2 regions of the Pontibacillus sp. ABV4_188 genome follow, and region 1 is predicted to be linked to the other one. Evidence: riboswitches for the same ligand, from Rfam matches in the RefSeq annotation. Region 1 holds a riboswitch; the other holds the start of a gene.
What was found. A riboswitch is a leader RNA that binds a small molecule or an ion and turns the genes downstream of it on or off. The one in region 1 is predicted to bind S-adenosylmethionine.
Positions count from the first base shown of each region.

Region 2: another riboswitch for S-adenosylmethionine. It lies ahead of ACYX4O_RS04945 (LLM class flavin-dependent oxidoreductase); the one in region 1 lies ahead of msrA (peptide-methionine (S)-S-oxide reductase MsrA).

Region 1 covers NZ_CM149975.1:424,830-428,246, reverse strand. Annotated here, with positions in the region: gene ACYX4O_RS02285 (methyl-accepting chemotaxis protein) at 1-457, opposite strand, end outside; gene ACYX4O_RS02280 (hypothetical protein) at 582-1,112, shown strand; gene ACYX4O_RS02275 (hypothetical protein) at 1,185-1,361, shown strand; gene msrA (peptide-methionine (S)-S-oxide reductase MsrA) at 1,500-1,970, opposite strand; SAM riboswitch class I at 2,094-2,215, opposite strand; gene ACYX4O_RS02265 (RidA family protein) at 2,502-2,888, shown strand; gene ACYX4O_RS02260 (C45 family autoproteolytic acyltransferase/hydolase) at 3,365-3,417, opposite strand, start outside.
Region 2 covers NZ_CM149975.1:972,747-976,163, reverse strand. Annotated here, with positions in the region: gene ACYX4O_RS04950 (helix-turn-helix domain-containing protein) at 1-1,028, opposite strand, end outside; SAM riboswitch class I at 1,301-1,406, shown strand; gene ACYX4O_RS04945 (LLM class flavin-dependent oxidoreductase) at 1,575-2,636, shown strand; gene ACYX4O_RS04940 (ATP-grasp domain-containing protein) at 2,633-3,417, shown strand, end outside.

The DNA.
Region 1 (3,417 bases):
ACACATAGATTAAGGTTATAGACGGGAAGATTGTACTCATCAAATCAGCTTGTTCTGGGTTAGGCCAAGAATGACTAGCAATTAAAGTAGCTAATCCAAAGATATACCCAAACGCGAACGTTTTACGATCCAATTGAACGGCCGAGAAGACAGCAATAAACAGTAAAATTAAGTCACCTGAAAGAGAACCACCTTCTACATAGATTAATAATCCGTAACCAATGATCGGCATACTCACTGCCACGTAAGAAAAGATTCTTGGTTTATGTAAGACACGTTGAAGAACAAAGAGCAAAATCCAAAACAATGCCAACTCCGTTCCATAAATCGACGAGCGAAAAAGAGCCCCATCTTGTAAAGATAAGGATAGCGCTGACAACATAGCTACACTATATGTCGAGGTCATCAACACATTTTTCTTTTTTACATCTTGTAAACGCATTTCCGTAACATTCATAAATACTGTACCTCCAGAAGATGTCTTTTTCTTTTTATCGACAGCTTAGAGCGTACAATTAAGAGAATATGGCAAATTTTGTAGAACACAAATTATGATATAGTTAGAAAGGAATTCCTCTTCTATGATCTCTAATACAGTAACCCTTATCCTATTAGCTATTGTTACATTTATTTTTGTATCATTAATGATTAGCTCCATAACCAACGGAATCACCCCAACCCCTACCCAACTAAGCGTGAAGCAAGAAGTTATAAGACAAGCAAAACCATACGATCCTTCTACAATTGCTGATTTTGGAGCTGGATGGGGAACAATGGCTTTTGCTTTTGCAAAAGAATTTAAAAGTGCTAAAGTGTACGCCTATGAAACATCCTTCATCCCATTCATTTATATGAAAGGAATGGTTCGTGTTAGAGGGGTCTCTAATGTAGTTGTCATTAAAAAAGATTTCCTTACCGTTTCCCCTGATCAATTCGACCTTATTTATTGTTACCTATATACCAAAGCTATGAGAGAACTTTCAATAACACTGCCTGACTATAGCGGAGTTGTTATTTCTAACACCTTTTCCTTACCTGGAATAACTCCCTCTTCTTCCGTTCAAGTCAGTTCATGGAATACGACGACGCCTATTTATATATACCTTACATAAAAGGAAACCTAAGTACAAACGACACCGTCTAAGAATAGATGCTAAAAGAACAAGTTAAAGGAAGGTGAGCAAGTGAAGACTACTTTTCTATTTATAGTTGGACTTACATTTGCGATCATTGGGTATTTTGAAAATACCACATGGTTTACGCTGATTTGTTATGCAGTTGCAGCTACATGCTTTATTATCCTAGCTTTAACAAAAATTAAGCTAGACAAAGAAAAAAGCGATACGAAACGTTATGAATAACGCTTTGTATCGCCTTTTTGAATGAGTATGTAACCTGCCACCTCAAACGGATGGTTAAGTTCCCGCAGTCGTATCGATTACGAGGTGGCATTAAAATTAAAGTATCATATGTTTTCAATAAATACAAGTCAGGCTGTCTTAGCCAATTCCGCAAGAAACAGAGCCATTCTTCTGAAGATACTTCTGATGGTACTCTTCAGCATCGTAGAAGTCTGTAACTTCATTAACTTCTGTAACAATCTCACTCTTGAAGATGCCTTTGTTGTTCCATTCCGTGATCTTATCAACTGCAATCGCTTGTTGGTCTTCTGTGGCAAAGATAACGGAACGATACTGAGAACCAACGTCTTCACCTTGACGATTACGTTGAGTAGGATTGTGACATTCAAAGAAATGGTCTACAAGTTCACTATAGGAAATCACGCTTGGATCAAATTCAACTTTCGTTGCTTCCGCATGACCCGTTCCCCCTGCTTTCACTTGTTGGTAAGAAGGGTTTGCAACCGTGCCTCCCATGAACCCAACGCGCGTCGCTTTCACACCTTTAATTCGTTCAAAATAAGCCTCTACTCCCCAAAAACATCCTGCTGCAAATACTGCTGTTGCCATTCTCATCTCTTCCTTTCTTAAAACGACACTTCTTTCTTCGAGAGTACGATCACGGCCTCTTACATATAGAAGAGCCCTCTCTTTTATCCAAGAAAGGGCTCGTAAGTGTATATCCGTACGATCCTCTCATCTTCCAAGAACATATTGTTCCTGCAGGAATTGGCACCGTTCTCGTCGATTGTATACATCGACTGGATGGTTGCCGGGCATCAAAGGGCCAGTCCCTCCGCCTCTCTGGATAAGAAGTTTATCGCTATTTGAATTTTATGTTATCCCAAATCATACATGATCTCATTAGCGAAGTAAAGTGGTAAGCACCTATTTTTTTCGATCGTTAAAATTTTCTGATAATATATGATATGATAGGCTTACTTGCTACGCAAGCTTTTATCAACTTTTGTATCCTCATTATATAAAGTGGACATCGCTTTTATGCATGACCATTAGACTTTTTATGAATAATGAGGTCTTCATTATAGGGCGGACTCCCTTACATAATGTCCCATTAAATAGTAAAGGAGTTTTTTCAAAATGGTTAAAGCAATTTCAACAAACAACGCACCAGAAGCAATCGGCCCTTACTCTCAGGCAATTGACCTTGGACAGATCGTATTCGTATCGGGACAAATCCCACTAAACCCTAGCACGATGGAAATTGTTTCAGACGATGTGAGCGAACAAACGACACAAGTGATGAAGAACGTTGGAGCGATCCTAGAAGAAGCAGGCCTTAACTACGCGCATATTGCTAAAGCGAATATTTATCTTGCTTCTATGGAAGACTTCCAAACGGTAAATGAAATCTATGCCAGCTTCCTTCAAGAACCTTACCCAGCACGAGCTGCCATTGAAGTCAGTCGTCTGCCCAAAGACGTTAAAGTCGAAGTAGAAGTAATCGCCCACCGCTCAGACGCTTAATGCATCCGCAATTGTTTGAGGAACGTTTCCGTCGGCTTTAGTAGAGCATAAGGTGGGCCTGGAAATCACTCGCTTTCCGCGGGCGAGCTGTCGAGCTTCCTCGTTCGCTTCGCTCTCTGCGGGATCTCGTCTAGCTCTCTCTCCCGCAGGAGTCTCGCAATTTCCAGGCCCACCTTCACCAAAAAAGGAGAGACGGAAACTTGCCATATATGGGAGGAGAGGGGCTTAAGATCACCTGTAATAAGCGGTCCGTTCATCCAACTCACGTCAGGGCTTGCTGTGGGACGACGAGACTCCCGCGGGGTGAGGAGCCTAGGTAAGACCCCGGACGGAGCGTCAGCGAAGGAGGAGGCTTACCAGCTCCCCGCAGGAAAGCGAGTTGTCCCACAGCAAGCCCTATCCCCAATATGGTAGAGGACCACCCCTACCTTAATATTGCATAAACAAGGGCCACCTTTTTAGGTGGCCCTTCTTTATTAGCGTGCGTTTTCGTCCATATGGACAAATGGCAAGTCAGTGTCGACTTCGC
Region 2 (3,417 bases), 550 kb from region 1:
TGGCAATGCTGCCTTGCGTGATCGAGTACAATTTTCGCTTCATCAATTTTATCCCGATCTATTAAACTTCCTATTAAAGAGCGGTATGGGAGAACAATATTATGCGTTTCTCCATTCGCTACCTTGGTTTCTATGGACTTCCTAAAATAATAGATAGCTGCCTCATAATCACCAAGTTGTTTATTAATGAGCCCACAATTATGCTGAATGCGACTTTTCAACTTCTCATTATTTGTCATGGAGACAATTTTCTCTCCCTTTAGAAGGTACTCCATCGCTGTTTCACACTCATTCATATCCCAATGAATGACTCCTATCATATTATACGTCTCGCCTAATTGATTCCATTCAAGCTTTTGCTGAAACACATCAAGACACTCTTTAGCTACTTCAATCGCTTTATAGTACTCTCTGTTCTGCTTATGTAGCAAAGAGATATTATAGAAGAACAACCCCTTCTCTAATTCATCCTGTGTGTGTGCGACAAGCCTATAATAGTGCTTTAAGCTCTGTTGAATATGGTTGTGTTGAAAGTGATACAACCCATAATAGTAGTCATAGAATGATAGGAGTATTGGGTCGTCTAGCTTCTCCCCTTCTTTTATATAAAGGTTTACTAATAGATGAATCGAGATCAATTGTTCTGATTGGCTCCCCTTTTTCATAAAATGGGCACCTTTAATGAGCGTATATAAGAGTTCACTGTACATACCTTGAACAACTTTGTCCTCCTGAGATTCCAATTGATGTATCAGGTTCTCTACTCTAGAGCCGTCCCCTTTAATAACCGCATCTCTTAGCTCAATAATTTGATCAATGAAAGCCTGATCGTGCTTTTCATATTCACACAAGTAGTCCTTATTTACCTCAAGCTTGTCTGCAAAAAGAACAAGAATATCTTGAGATGGGACGTACTTACCTGACTCGATATTGCTAAGGTGAGTAGATGAAACTACCCCAACACTAAGTTCACTCTGTGATAACCCTCGTAATTGCCGTACGTATTTAATTCTTCTCCCAATGTGCACCCTGATTCCCCCATACCGTAGTGAACTAGTTGTATGTGCTTAACAAAGATGCTGAAAATTCAAAAATATTTCCTTAGTATTAGTTTAGCAAACATTCCCTCATCCCGAATCAGGACGGAAGACCCCTTTTGACCTAGGTCATTAGAATCATCATAGGTATTCACCAAATGTGAACACGTCATTTTAAGGTGAAAGGTTTGAATTACATTTCGTTGACATTCCCATCATAAGAGCGTAAAATAATGATCAACAAAAAGTTAGAAAATTAACTCTTCTTATCAAGAGAGGTGGAGGGACTGGCCCTTTGAAACCTCGGCAACGGGTTCTAATGCGAATACCGTGCCAATTCCAAGCAGGTGAAAGCCTGAAAGATGAGAGAGCGGGACTCGTACACAGAACCCTCTCATCTCGTCTCAAGGACAAGTTGAGGGGGTTTTTTAGTACCTTCCTTCATATATATAGAAGGAAATTGGACGCGTAACGTTTAATTCCAAGTAACTTGGGTTGTTTAATCTGATATACTATTATAAAGAGGAGCTGAGTCAGGTGAGGTATGGATATTGGTTACCGATTTTCGGAGGATGGCTTAGAAATGTGGAGGATGAAAACATGCCACCAACATTTGACTATGCCAAGAAAGTCATTCAACGAGGGGAACAGTTAGGATTTGATACAACGCTTATTGCGGAGTTGTATTTAAATGATATAAAAGGAACCGATCAGGATTCCTTAGAAGCCTGGACAACAGCGGCAGGGCTTGCTGCCGTGACGGAGACAACCGAGATTATGGCCGCAGTCAGACCTAATTTTCATAATGCAGCAGTCACAGCGAAAATGGCCGCGAATATTGATCAAATCTCAGGAGGCCGCTTCACCTTAAATGTCGTATCCGCTTGGTGGCAAGAAGAAGCCAAACAATACGGCGGCTCGTTCACGGCACACGATGAACGCTATGATCGAACCGATGAGTTTCTAAGAGTGTTAAAATCCCTTTGGACTGAAGAAGAACCTGTCAGCTACAACGGTAAATTCTATTCCATCGAGAACACCCACCTTCATCCGAAGCCTATTCAAAAACCGTACCCTAAGCTTTACGCAGGTGGTGAAAGTCCACGTGGAAAAGAAACGATCGTCAATCATTGCGATGCCTATGTCATGCATGGCGGTACGGTCGATGAAATTAAGACGAAGATCAATGATATGAAAGAAAGACGCAGTGAAGCCGGGCAAGAACCGTTCCAATCTTTCGGAATGGCCGCTTACGTCATTTGCCGCAATACAGAAGAAGAAGCATTTCAGGAATTAAACCGGATTACAGATGTAAAAGATTCTGGAGCTTACGCTGGATACAGTGATTTCACAAGTAAGTCACAGCTTGAACAGCAAGTTGATCTGCAGGATTACTCCGTCTCAAACCGGGGACTGCGTCCAAAACTGATTGGCACACCAGATCAAATTGCTGATCGCATTTTACAATACGAACAAGCTGGGCTCGACCTACTCCTCCTTCAATGCTCTCCGCAGCTAGAAGAGATGGAGCGCTTCAGCCGGGACGTTATGCCACTCGTAGAGGAAAAACGCACACACTTCAAGGAGGTACCACAATGACAAAGATTTATGTATTACATGAAAATGACGAATGGACCGATCACTTAACAGGACGCCTGGAGGAGCTCGGCTTACCGTTTGAATTATGGCACTTAGACCAGGGAACGGTCGATCTAACAGAAGAGCCACCGGAAGGAATTTTCTACAACCGAATGAGCGCTTCTTCTCACACAAGAGATCACCGCTTCGCACCTGAATTCACAGAAGCCGTGCTAGCTTGGCTCGAACGCCACGGTCGAACCGTTGTGAACGGCAGCCGCGCCCTACGCCTTGAGCTCAGTAAAGTAAATCAGTATATGGCATTAAATCAAGAAGGCATCACCACGCCAAAGACGATTACAGCTGTTGGTAAAGATCAAATAATAGAAGCAGCTAAAAAGCTTGACCTTGCTCCATTTATTACAAAACACAACCGCGCTGGTAAAGGGCAAGGCGTACAGCTCTTCCACTCCATTAAAGCCCTTGAAGAATATGTATACGGCGAATCCTTTGAAGAACCCGTCGATGGCATCACACTTGTCCAGCAGTATATCGAAGCACCAAAACCATATATCGTCCGTCACGAATTCGTAGGCGGCAAGTTCTTATACGCCGTGAAAGTCGATACCTCAGAAGGCTTTGAACTATGCCCCGCAGACGCCTGCACCATTGATGACCTACACTGCCCAACCGGCACAGAAGAAACAGGCGGTGCGAAATTTGAGATTCTAGAAGGCTACTCAGATCCACTCATTGAGTCCTACGAAGCTTTCCTTGCATCTAATAACATTAAAGTAGCCGG